DNA from 2 places in the Streptomyces sp. NPDC003393 genome. Region 1 is predicted to be linked to the other one. Evidence: riboswitches for the same ligand, from Rfam matches in the RefSeq annotation. Region 1 holds a riboswitch; the other holds the start of a gene.
The links. Region 1 has a riboswitch for glycine ahead of gcvT (glycine cleavage system aminomethyltransferase GcvT). Riboswitches for the same ligand answer to the same signal wherever they lie in the genome.
Positions count from the first base shown of each region.

Region 2: it holds a riboswitch for glycine, as region 1 does, so the genes downstream of both, gcvP (aminomethyl-transferring glycine dehydrogenase) here and gcvT (glycine cleavage system aminomethyltransferase GcvT) in region 1, are expected to answer to the same signal.

Region 1 covers NZ_JBSFRB010000040.1:54,152-60,070, reverse strand. The annotation lists gene ACWDUZ_RS30315 (ABC transporter substrate-binding protein) at 1-74, opposite strand, end outside; gene ACWDUZ_RS30310 (ABC transporter permease) at 130-1,128, opposite strand; gene ACWDUZ_RS30305 (enhanced serine sensitivity protein SseB C-terminal domain-containing protein) at 1,480-2,280, opposite strand; gene ACWDUZ_RS30300 (enhanced serine sensitivity protein SseB) at 2,455-3,255, opposite strand; gene ACWDUZ_RS30295 (AAA family ATPase) at 3,297-4,010, opposite strand; glycine riboswitch at 4,157-4,256, shown strand; glycine riboswitch at 4,257-4,372, shown strand; gene gcvT (glycine cleavage system aminomethyltransferase GcvT) at 4,451-5,578, shown strand; gene gcvH (glycine cleavage system protein GcvH) at 5,725-5,919, shown strand, end outside.
Region 2 covers NZ_JBSFRB010000078.1:7,710-13,628, forward strand. The annotation lists gene ACWDUZ_RS37845 (bifunctional nuclease family protein) at 1-367, shown strand, start outside; gene ACWDUZ_RS37850 (MerR family transcriptional regulator) at 625-1,308, shown strand; gene ACWDUZ_RS37855 (DNA polymerase IV) at 1,425-3,023, shown strand; gene ACWDUZ_RS37860 (PRC-barrel domain-containing protein) at 3,049-3,426, opposite strand; glycine riboswitch at 3,540-3,634, shown strand; gene gcvP (aminomethyl-transferring glycine dehydrogenase) at 3,811-5,919, shown strand, end outside.

The DNA of each region.
Region 1 (5,919 bases):
GCCTTGCTGCAGCCTGCGAGCAACAGGCTGGCACTTCCGATGGCCGCGATCGCGGCCAGCGCTGACCTTCGCATGATGGGCGGGTTCCCCTCCATTGTCGGAAACTTGTTGGGCTCTCGGAAGCAGGCGTCAGCGGCTGCGCGGGTCGAGAGCATCGCGGAGACCGTCACCGAGCAGGTTGAACGCCAGGACGGTCACGAAGATGGCCAGGCCAGGCACGATCATGTACGCGGGATCGACCTGGTAGAAGGTCACCGCTTCTCGGAGCATGCCGCCCCAGGAGGCCTGCGGGGGCTGGATGCCGACGCCGAGGAAGCTCAGGGATGCCTCGAAGAGGATGTTGGTCGGGATCAGCAGCGTCGCGTAGACGATGATCGGGCCGACCAGGTTCGGCAGCAACTCGCGGAACAGGATGTACGGGCCCTTGGCGCCCATCCCCCGAGAGGCGTCCACGAACTCGCGCTCGCGCAGGGCGAGCGTCTGGCCCCGGACGATCCGGCCGAGATAGGGCCAGTTGAAGAAGCCGATGACGAAGATGAGCACGCTCAGGTGCAGCGGCAGACCGTTGAGTCCGAACGCACCGCCCTGGAGGGTGGCGGAGATGCAGATGGCGAAGAGCAGCAGCGGGAAGGCGAGGAACGTGTCCATCAGGCGGCTGATGATCGTGTCGACCCGGCCGCCGTAGTAGCCCGCGACGACGCCCATGATCGCGCCGATCACGTTGGACAGGAGGGTGGCGCCGAAGGCGATGGCCAGCGACACCCAGGATCCCTCCAGGATGCGGGTGGCGATGTCACGGCCGAACTTCGGGTCCACACCCAGCGGGTGATCGAGGCTCATTCCGCCCCAACCACCCTTGGGCAGCGAGGTGTTCGGGTCGATCAGGTCCTGGTGGAAGGCGTTGGGATCGAGGCCGAACAGGGCCTGCAGGGGGCGCGAGATGATGGCCAGGACGATCAGCAGGATCACGATGACGCCGCCGGCGACGGCGACCTTGTCCCTCTTGAACCGGGTCCAGGCGATCTGCCCCAGAGAACGACCCTCGATCTGCCCCTTCCCGGCACCCTGAAGAACAGCCTCCGGCTGCACCTCGGTTGCCGCCCCGGTGGTCTCGATCGGTGCGGTCACGGTGAGCGACCCCTCTCGCCGGTGGTGACCGGCTGCGCCTGCCGCGGATTGCGGCTTTGTCGACTTGCCATCGATCACGAGGTCGCCGACCTCGCGTCTGAGTCGCGAGTCTTCAGCGTCGTCGCGATCACCCGCCAGGTCTGACGGAGAAAGTATGCGCAAACGTGATGCAGTCCAGGGGATTCCGTTATCCGAACACGGGGTAACGCCCCCCGGACACGGAGCAGTTGGGACACAACGGAGATTCCATGCGGATCGGCGGCAATCGCCGCCAATCTACGCGCGGAGAAGTGCTTTCATCGTGAACCTTCTGCGGAGATGACGGAAAACGGTTGCGGCGAGGCGCGTCGGTCAGTATCCGCCCCCGGCCGGCGGGTAGCCGTAGCCCCCGCCCGCCGGGTTCTGGACCGGGGCGGCGTGGGCCTCGCGGTCGTAGAACGGGCGGGTGGTGGCCCGCAGCCACATCGCCACCGGGTCGAACTCGTCGGACATCGCCACGGTCGACACCGGCAGCCCGTCGGGGACCGCGACGACGGACTGCCGCATCATCGCCCGCACCGAGTCGACGGCGGACGGGGAGGTGTCGTACACGTCCAGGCCGATCGCGAGGTACGGCGCCCCGAGCGCGGGCTGCACCCAGGCGCGGCGCAGCGAGCGGACCGCCGGGGTGCGGTGGGCGTTCTGCGTCAGCAGCGCGTAGAAGTGCGGGATCTCGATGGCCGGTTCGGACAGCCTCAGCGGTCCGGCGGGCTGGCGGTCCAGGCCGGTGGCGATGCGGCGCAGATCCAGCCAGGGGATGCCGACGCCGCCGCCCGGGGCGTGCGGGTTCAGCCACAGGCCGTAGTGGTCGGGGTAGAGGACACGGGCGGCGTCGAGCGCGTCCACCACCTCGTACGACCGGTTCCAGCCGCTGGCGGACAGCTCCTGGGCGGAGGTGACACAGGGGGCGTAGCCGTGGCCGTCGACCTCCATGTGGCCGTACTGGGCGTCGGGGGAACCGGCCTGGCCGTGCCAGAGCAGCATCCAGACCTGGCCGGAGGTCGGGGTCGCGAGGGCGCGCAGCAGCGCCTCGTAGGCGTCGTGGCGTCCGGGCGTCACCTGGCGCAGTGTCTGCTCCACGTGCCCGGCCGCGGCCGTGCCGCTCGCGCTCACTTTTTACCGCCCCTTCGTACAAGCAACGTTTCGACCGAGCCGTGGCTCCAGCTTAGAGCCCGTCCGCGGGCTCGGTGCGTGGTGTCGTCGCGCGGGTGCGGGGAAGACCGTGGCCCGTCGCTCCCCCGCGGGGGGAGCCGGATCGCGCCACGGTCCCGCGCCGCTGACAGGTCTTCAGTGGCCGTACTGGTAGAACGGCCGGACCTTTTCCTTCAGCCAGCCCGCCACCGGGTCGTCCGTCACGTCCAGCAGGACCAGGTTGACGGGCCACCGGACGGGGACCTTGGCGAGGGCGCGGCCCAGGGCCTCCAGGGGGCGGGCGCGCAGGTCGTCGTCCCACTGGGAGAGCTCGACGCCTATGAACATCACCGGGTCGGCCGTCTCTATCGCGGCCAGGCAGCGGCGGGCCGCGAGGACCACGCCCGTGCCGGCGAACTCGTCGGAGGCGGCGGCCAGGAAGTCCACCGGGTCGTCCTGCCAGTCGGGTTCGAACAGCCGGACGCGGCCACCTCCCGGACCGTCCAGTTCGGTGCGCCCGGCGCGGCAGAGTTCGGCCACGGCCGGCGGGGGCAGCGGGATGCCGACCACGCCCTCCGGGTTCAGCGCGATGCCGACCTGCGGGGGCAGTCCGCGCGCGAACTCGACGGCGGGTGCGATGGCGTACGGCATGTGGGCGCCGGCGACCTGGCGGAACTGCTCCTCGGAGCTGAACACCGGAACGTAGGCCTGGCCGTCGATCTCCAGGGTGGGCAGATCGAGCGGACCGCTGTGCGGGCCACCGCCGCCGGGCAGGGGGACCCACAGGAAGCTGCGGCCCAGCACCTCGACGATCCGGCCGCCGGCCGAGGGGATGCCGATGGAGGCGGAGAGCACTTCCTCCAGCTCGTTGCCGGGCCAGCCGCCGTGCGGCTGGGGATGCGCCTGTGCCGGATAGTCGGCCGGGTAGCCCCCGGAGAAGTCCGCCGGAATGTCCATTCGCCTACCACCTGCTGGAAACCGCTGTTGTGACCGAAAGGCTATCGGGTGCCGGTGCGGGGCGGACCGGTGAAGCCGATCCGGCGCAGCGCGGCCGCCGCCTCGCGGTCCAGCAGGACCGCCGAGCCGCAGCCTCGCGGCAGCTCGCCCCGCTCCACCGCGCGCAGCAGGCGCGCCGTGGCCCTGCGGTGGCGCAGGAAGGCGTAGCGGGAGACACCGCGGCCGCGCCGGCGCATGCCGTCCGCCGCGGCCTCGGGGGTGACGTCCAGCAGGATCAGGTGGAGCGTGCCGCCGCGGCGGCGGGCGGCGCGGGCCAGCCAGCCGCGGACCCAGCTCTGCGTGCCGCAGTCGTGGACCACGACTCCCTCGCCGGAGCGCAGCGCGCGGCGCAGCGCGGCGTAGTGGGCGAGGCGGACCAGCGGACGGTAGAGCGCGTAGGGCAGGCGGGATGCGAGGCGGGCGTCCCAGCGGTCGCGGGTGTCCTGGGAGTCGATCCCCGGGCCGCGCACCGCCCGCCGCATCAGGGTCGACTTGCCGCTGCCGGGCAGGCCGGTGACCACGGCCAGGTCGTTCGGGCCGAAGAAGAGCGCGTGCGGGCCGCGGCCGGCGCGCTCGCGCAGGTCGCGCACCACGGGGACGGGCCGCCGGCCGCCGTGTTCGCGGGCCCGCGCGAGCGGCCCCCGGGCTCCGGGGCGGCCGGGCAGGTCGAGGGCGCGACTCGTGGCGTACGCCGGCGTGGTCCTGTTCAGCGTCATCGTCCTCCCCTTCGAGCGTAAAGAGAAGGTAATGCCCGGCGTCCCGCGATTTCATGCGCGTTCTGCCACGGGTCGGTCACAGACGCGGCCTGACGTGATCCGGCCCGGCGTGCAATGATGTCCGCGCCAACTGCATACAGGCCGTTTGAATCCGCGCGGGAGAGTTCCCAGCAGCCGTCTCGCTGGGGCGCCGAAGGAGCAAGTCCCTCCCTTGAATCTCTCAGGCACCGTTACCGCGCGGGCGAGGCACATCTGAAAAGCGGGCCGCTGCCGCAGCGGCTCCACCCAAGGTGCAAGCCATGACCGTCCGTCCTACGGCGGTCATGGCGAACCTCTCAGGTTCCGATGACAGATGGGGAGGACACCGATCCGTCCTCGCCCTTCCCCGCGCCGGGCCACGCTCGCGCGGGGGGATCCCCACAGCCTGGGAGACACGCCCGATGAGCAGTTCCGCACCCCGTCCGCTCCGTCATACCGCGCTCGACGCGGTGCACCGCGCGCTCGGTGCGACGATGACCGACTTCGCCGGCTGGGACATGCCGCTGCGCTACGGCTCCGAGCGCGACGAGCACATCGCCGTGCGTACCCGGGCCGGGCTCTTCGACCTCTCCCACATGGGTGAGATCACCGTCACCGGCCCGCAGGCGGCCGCCCTGCTGAACCACGCGCTGGTCGGCAACATCGCCTCCGTCGGCGTGGGCCGGGCCAGGTACACCATGATCTGCCGGGAGGACGGCGGCATCCTGGACGACCTGATCGTCTACCGGCTGGCCGAGGCCGAGTACATGGTCGTCGCCAACGCCTCCAACGCCCAGGTCGTGCTGGACGCGCTCAGCGAGCGGGCGGCCGGTTTCGACGCCGAGGTCCGCGACGACCGGGACAACTACGCGCTGATCGCCGTGCAGGGCCCGGAGTCCCCCGCGATCCTCGCCTCCCTCACCGACGCCGACCTGGACGGCCTGAAGTACTACGCCGGCCTGCCCGGCACGGTCGCCGGGGTGCCGGCGCTGATCGCGCGCACCGGCTACACCGGCGAGGACGGCTTCGAGCTGTTCGTGGCGCCGGCCGACGCCGAGAAGCTGTGGCAGGCGCTGACCGACGCCGGAGCGGACGCCGGGCTGGTGCCGTGCGGGCTGTCCTGCCGCGACACGCTGCGCCTGGAGGCGGGCATGCCGCTGTACGGGAACGAGCTGACGACCGAACTGACCCCGTTCGACGCCGGACTCGGCCGGGTGGTCAAGTTCGACAAGGAGGGTGACTTCGTGGGCCGCGAGGCACTGCTGGCCGCCGCCGAGCGCGCCGCCTCCCAGCCGCCCCGGGTGCTCGTCGGCCTGGTCGCCGAGGGCCGTCGCGTCCCGCGCGCCGGGTACCCCGTCGTCGCGGGCGGCGAGGTGATCGGCCAGGTCACCTCCGGTGCCCCCTCCCCCACCCTGGGCAAGCCGATCGCCATGGCGTACGTCGACGCCGCGCACGCCGCGCCGGGCACGCCGGGCGCCGGCGTGGACATCCGGGGCAGGCACGAGCCGTACGAGGTCGTGGCGCTGCCCTTCTACAAGCGGCAGAAGTAGGACCGGCCCGGCAGGGTGGGTCCCGGACGCCGTGTGCCGGTGTGTCGCGCCCGTACGTGCGACGGCCGGCACATCAACCTGCTCACCAGAGCTTTCAGCAGTCCCTCAGTCACCAGCAGTCCCCCGCGTACAGGAGAATTCAGGCCATGAGCAACCCCCAGCAGCTGCGCTACAGCAAGGAGCACGAGTGGCTGTCGCCCGCCGAGGACGGCGTCGCGACGGTCGGCATCACGGAGTTCGCGGCCAACGCGCTCGGCGATGTCGTCTACGCCGACCTGCCGGAGGTCGGCACCACGGTGACCGCGGGCGAGACCTGCGGGGAGCTGGAGTCGACCAAGTCG
Region 2 (5,919 bases), on a different contig from region 1:
GCCCGGGGAGGCTACGGCCATCGCCTTCGCCCAGCAGGGGATGGCGCCCGCGCGTCCACTGACCCATGACCTGTTCAAGGACGTGCTGGAGGCGGTCGGCCAGGAACTCACGGAAGTGCGCATCACGGACCTGCGTGAGGGCGTCTTCTATGCGGAACTGGTCTTCGCGAGCGGGGTCGAGGTCAGTGCTCGTCCGTCCGATGCCATAGCGCTGGCGCTGCGCACCGGCACGCCGATCTACGGCAGTGACACGGTGCTCGACGACGCGGGCATCGCGATCCCGGACGAGCAGGAGGACGAGGTGGAGAAGTTCCGCGAGTTCCTCGACCAGATCTCCCCGGAGGACTTCGGCACCAGCAACCAGTGAGGTCCGGGACCTCGGCGCCGGCCGGCGGTGGTCGCGGGGCCGGGGACCCGCAAGGCAGTGAAACGCCGACATATGCCACCGGCCTGGGGGAGCGCTCGGGCGGCTCCCGCCGGGCATTCGGCTAGCCTTTCCCCACGGCGGGGCACGGAAAACCACTCGTAGGGTGATTATCACTCGGCGTGCCGAGTGTGGCGATCGTTGACGCACCCCCGGTGACTGCCTACCGTCGAGGAGGCAGGTCGAGGACGGAGGTCGGCGTGAGAAGCAGCGGCGACAGTACGGCTGGGGGCGCCCCCGCTGGTGAGGTCGGGGGAAGGGGTCCGTATCCTTCTCCGGGCTCTCGGTTCCGCTCGAGCATGGGCTACGCCCATCACGTCAGCACGGCCGATCACGCTCCGCAGCGGCCAACGGTCGTGCCGAGCAGCAAGGGGGCGGCGTCCATGGCGTCCGAGCAGATCGGCTACCGCGGTCCGACGGCCTGCGCGGCCGCCGGCATCACCTACCGCCAACTGGACTACTGGGCGCGTACGGGCCTGGTCGAGCCGAGTGTGCGGCCCGCCCACGGCTCCGGCACGCAGCGGCTGTACAGCTTTCGTGACGTCGTCGTCCTGAAGATCGTCAAGCGGTTCCTCGACACCGGTGTGTCGTTGCAGAACATCCGTACGGCCGTCCAGCACCTGCGTGAGCGGGGCTTCCGTGACCTGGAGCGCATGACGCTGATGAGCGACGGCGCCACGGTCTACGAATGCACCTCCCCCGACGAGGTGCACGCCCTGCTCCAGGGCGGGCAGGGCATCTTCGGCATCGCCGTCGGCGTGGTGTGGCGTGACGTGGAGGGTGCACTGTCCCAGCTGCACGGCGAGCGCCTCGACACCGGCGAGACGCTGGTGGGCCACAACCCCGGCGACGAACTCGCCCGACGACGCAACCGGGCGGTCTGAGCGGCGCACGCGCTGCGCAGGTGACCTCGGCCGTGCTGTCCCGGTTGCCGGGCCGTGAGGTCGGGGCGGGCCCGGCTTCCGGGGCGTTGTCAGTGGTGTGGTGCAGCATCGGAGGTGTGAGAAGCGCGCCGACGATCCTGCACCTCGACATGGATGCCTTCTTCGCCCAGGCGGAGCAGGCGTCCAAGCCGAGCCTGCGCGGGAAGGCCGTGATCGTGGGCGGTCTCGGACCGCGTGGGGTGGTCTCCACCGCGTCGTACGAGGCCCGGGTCTTCGGTGTCCACTCGGCGATGCCGATGGCCCAGGCGCGGCGGCTGGCTCCGAACGCCGCGTACCTCGTCCCGCGCTTCGGCTTCTACCGGTCCATCAGCGAGCAGGTGATGGGGCTGCTGCGGGCGCTGTCGCCGCTGGTGGAGCCGCTCAGCCTGGACGAGGCGTTCGTGGACCTGGAGGCCGGGGGAGTGGCCCGGGACGCCGATTCCGCCCGGCTGGCCGGGATCCGGCTGCGCGCCGACATACGTGCCGTGACCGGTCTGACGGGCTCCGTGGGACTGGCCGCCTCCAAGATGCTCGCGAAGATCGCCTCCGAGCAGGCCAAGCCTGACGGACTGGTTCTCATCGAGCCCGGCACCGAGCGGGCCCTGCTGGGCCCCATGTCGGTGCGGACGCTGCCCGGCGTGGGCCCCGCGACCGGCGACCACCTGCGGCGGGCCGGGATCCACACGGTCGACGAGCTGGCCGAGGCGGGAGAGGACGAGCTCGTACGGCTGCTGGGCAAGGCGCACGGGCAGGCGCTGTACGCCATGGCACTGGCGCACGACGAGCGGCCCGTGGTCGCCGAGCGCGAGGCCAAGTCGGTGTCGGTGGAGGACACCTACGACGTGGACATCCACGACCGGCTGCGGGTGGGCCTGGAGGTGCAGCGGCTCGCCGACAGGTGCGTACGGAGGCTGCGCGGGGCCGGGCTGTCGGGCCGCACCATCGTGCTGAAGGTACGGCGCTACGACTTCTCCACGCTGACCCGCTCCGAGACCCTGCGCGGGCCCACCGACGATCCGGCGGTGGTGCGGGAGGCGGCGGCCCGGCTGCTGGACTCGGTGGACACCACGGGCGGGGTGCGGCTGCTCGGGGTGGGCGTGTCCGGGCTCGCCGACTACACGCAGGAGGACCTGTTCGCCCAGGCGGCCGGCGCGCGGGTGGACAGCCCCGAGGAGGAACCCGCGGACGAATCGGCGCCGGAGCAGCCGGCCCCCGCCGAGCGGCACTGGCCGGCGGGCCACGACGTACGGCACACCGCATACGGGCACGGCTGGGTCCAGGGCAGCGGCCTCGGCCGGGTCACCGTCCGTTTCGAGACGCCCGACTCCGAGCCGGGGCGGGTGCGGACCTTCCGTGTCGACGACCCCGGCCTGGAGGCGGCGGATCCGCTGCCGCTGGTGCGGCGAAGACCGGACACCACCGACGGAGACCGCGGCGTCGCCGAAGCGGCCTGCGATACGGAAGCGGCCTGCGATACGGAAGCGACCGGTGGCACGGAAGCGACCGCTGGCACGGAAGCGACCGGTGGCACGGAAGCGACCGGTGGCACGGAAGCGACCGGTGACGCGGAAGGGACCGGTGGCACCGAAGCGGTGATCGGTGGCACGGAAACCACCGGCGGCACGGAGAACACCGGGAGCGCGTCCTCGGTGGCCGGCGGGCCCTGGCCGGGGTAGCGCGCCGGGCGGACGGCGCTCGCCCTCAGCTTTCCTCGGATCCGGATCCCGCGAGTCGGCCGAAGTCGTGGTCCGCAAGGGTGGGGGGAGGCGCCACATCGAGGCCGTAGTGGTGGTAGAGCTGCAGTTCCTGCTCGGGGGAGAGGTGGCGGCCGACGCCGAAGTCGGGGGCCTCCTTGATGAGGGCCCGGTCGAAGGGGACGTGCAGTTCGCCGCCGACGAGTTCGCTGGGCTCGAGCGGCACGAAGGCGTCCCGGGAGAACAGGCCGGTGCGTATGGCGGCCCACTCCGGCACCCCGGTCGCGTCGTCGAGGTAGACCTCGTCCACCGTGCCGATCTTGGTGCCGTTCCGGTCGAACGCCTTGCGGCCGATCAGGTTGCGCGGATCGATGTCGGTCTGCACGGTCCCTCCACTAGGTCGCAACTCATTCGTAAGCACTACAAAAGAGCACAATCGGGAGAGCGGCCACTCGAGCCCGCCCCGTGGAGCCCGCTGGTACCCTGGCAAACGGCTGCTGACCCCGTGCGGGAGAGTCCTCCACCACCATCGGAGGCGCCGAAGGAGCAAATCCTCCCCGGAATCTCTCAGGCCCCTGTACCGCACGGACGAGGTCACTCTGGAAAGCAGAGCGGGTGTCGACGGATGCCGCTCTCACCGACGGTGAAAACCGGGTGCCCTCGGGCGCTCCGGTGAAGCTCTCAGGTTGAGATGACAGAGGGGGAGGCCGTCGGGGCACCCGAGCCGTGGTGTCCCTCGAAGGTCGTGTCAGACCAGGAGGCCTCCGCAATGACCGCCCAGCGCATTCCGCTCTCCGAGCTCGAAAAGGGCATTCCCTTCGAACAGCGCCACATCGGGCCCGATCAGGAGGCGCGGGCCAAGATGCTCGCGCAGGTGGGTTACGGCTCGCTCGACGAGCTCACCGCCGCCGCGGTGCCGGATGTGATCAAGAACGCCGACGCGCTCGACCTGCCGGGTGCCCGCACCGAGGCCGAGGTACTGGCGGAGCTGCGCTCCCTCGCCGACCGCAACCAGGTCCTCGGCTCGATGATCGGTCTCGGGTACTACGGCACGTTCACCCCGCCCGTCATCCTGCGCAACGTCATGGAGAACCCGGCCTGGTACACCGCGTACACCCCGTACCAGCCGGAGATCTCGCAGGGCCGCCTCGAGGCGCTGCTGAACTTCCAGACCATGGTCGCCGACCTCACCGGGCTGCCGACCTCCGGCGCCTCCCTTCTGGACGAGGGCACCGCCGCCGCCGAGGCGATGGCACTGTCCCGGCGCATGGGCAAGAACAAGAAGGGCCTGTTCCTGGTCGACGCGGACGCGCTGCCCCAGACCATCGCCGTGATCAAGACCCGCGCCGAGCCGACCGGTGTCGAGGTCGTGGTCGCGGACCTCGGTGAGGGCATCCCCGCCGAGATCGCCGGGCGCGAGATCAACGGCGTGCTCCTGCAGTACCCGGGGGCCTCCGGCGCCGTACGCGACCTCAAGCCGGTGATCGACCAGGCCCACGAACTCGGCGCGCTGGTCACCGTCGCCGCCGACCTGCTCGCCCTGACCCTGCTGAAGTCCCCCGGCGAGCTGGGCGCGGACATCGCCGTCGGCACCACCCAGCGCTTCGGCGTGCCGATGGGCTTCGGCGGCCCGCACGCCGGCTACATGGCGGTGCACGAGAAGTTCGCCCGCAGCCTGCCCGGCCGCCTGGTCGGCGTCTCCGTGGACGCGGACGGCAACAAGGCCTACCGCCTGGCCCTGCAGACCCGTGAGCAGCACATCCGCCGCGAGAAGGCCACCAGCAACATCTGCACCGCCCAGGTGCTGCTCGCCGTCATGGCCGGCATGTACGCCGTCTACCACGGCCCCGAGGGGCTGAAGGGCATCGCGCAGCGCACCCACCGCTACGCCACGATCCTCGCCGCGGGCCTGAAGGCGGGCGGCGCCGAGGTCGTCCACGGCGCCTACTTCGACACGCTCACCGTCAAGGCCGAGGGCCGGGCCGCCGAGGTCGTCGCCGCCGCCCGCGAGGCCGGCGTGAACCTGCGCCTTGTGGACGCCGACCACGTCTCGATCGCCTGCGACGAGACCACCGACCGCGCTCAACTGCGCGCCGTGTGGTCCGCCTTCGGCGTCGAGGCCCGCATCGACGCCCTGGACGCCGCCGCCGAGGACACCCTGCCCGAGGCCCTGCTGCGCACCGACGCCTACCTCACCCATCCCGTCTTCCACCAGCACCGCTCCGAGACCGCGATGCTGCGCTACCTGCGCAGGCTGGCCGACCGCGACTACGCGCTCGACCGCGGCATGATCCCGCTGGGCTCCTGCACCATGAAGCTCAACGCGACCACGGAGATGGAGCCGGTCACCTGGCCCGAGTTCGGTGGGCTGCACCCCTTCGCGCCCGCCGAGCAGGCGCAGGGCTACCTCACCCTCATCCACGAGCTGGAGGACCGGCTCGCCGAGGTCACCGGCTACGACAAGGTCTCGCTCCAGCCCAACGCCGGCTCGCAGGGTGAGCTCGCCGGCCTGCTCGCCGTCCGCGGCTACCACCGTGCCAACGGCGACGGCCAGCGCACCGTCTGCCTCATCCCGTCCTCCGCGCACGGCACCAACGCCGCCAGCGCCGTGATGGCCGGCATGAAGGTCGTCGTCGTGAAGACGGCCGAGGACGGCGAGATCGACGTCGAGGACCTGCGGGCGAAGATCGAGCAGCACCGCGACCAGCTGGCCGTGCTGATGATCACCTACCCGTCGACGCACGGTGTGTTCGAGGAGCACGTCGCCGACATCTGCGCCCGGGTGCACGACGCCGGCGGCCAGGTCTACGTCGACGGCGCGAACCTCAACGCCCTGGTCGGGCTCGCCAAGCCGGGCCACTTCGGCGGCGACGTCTCC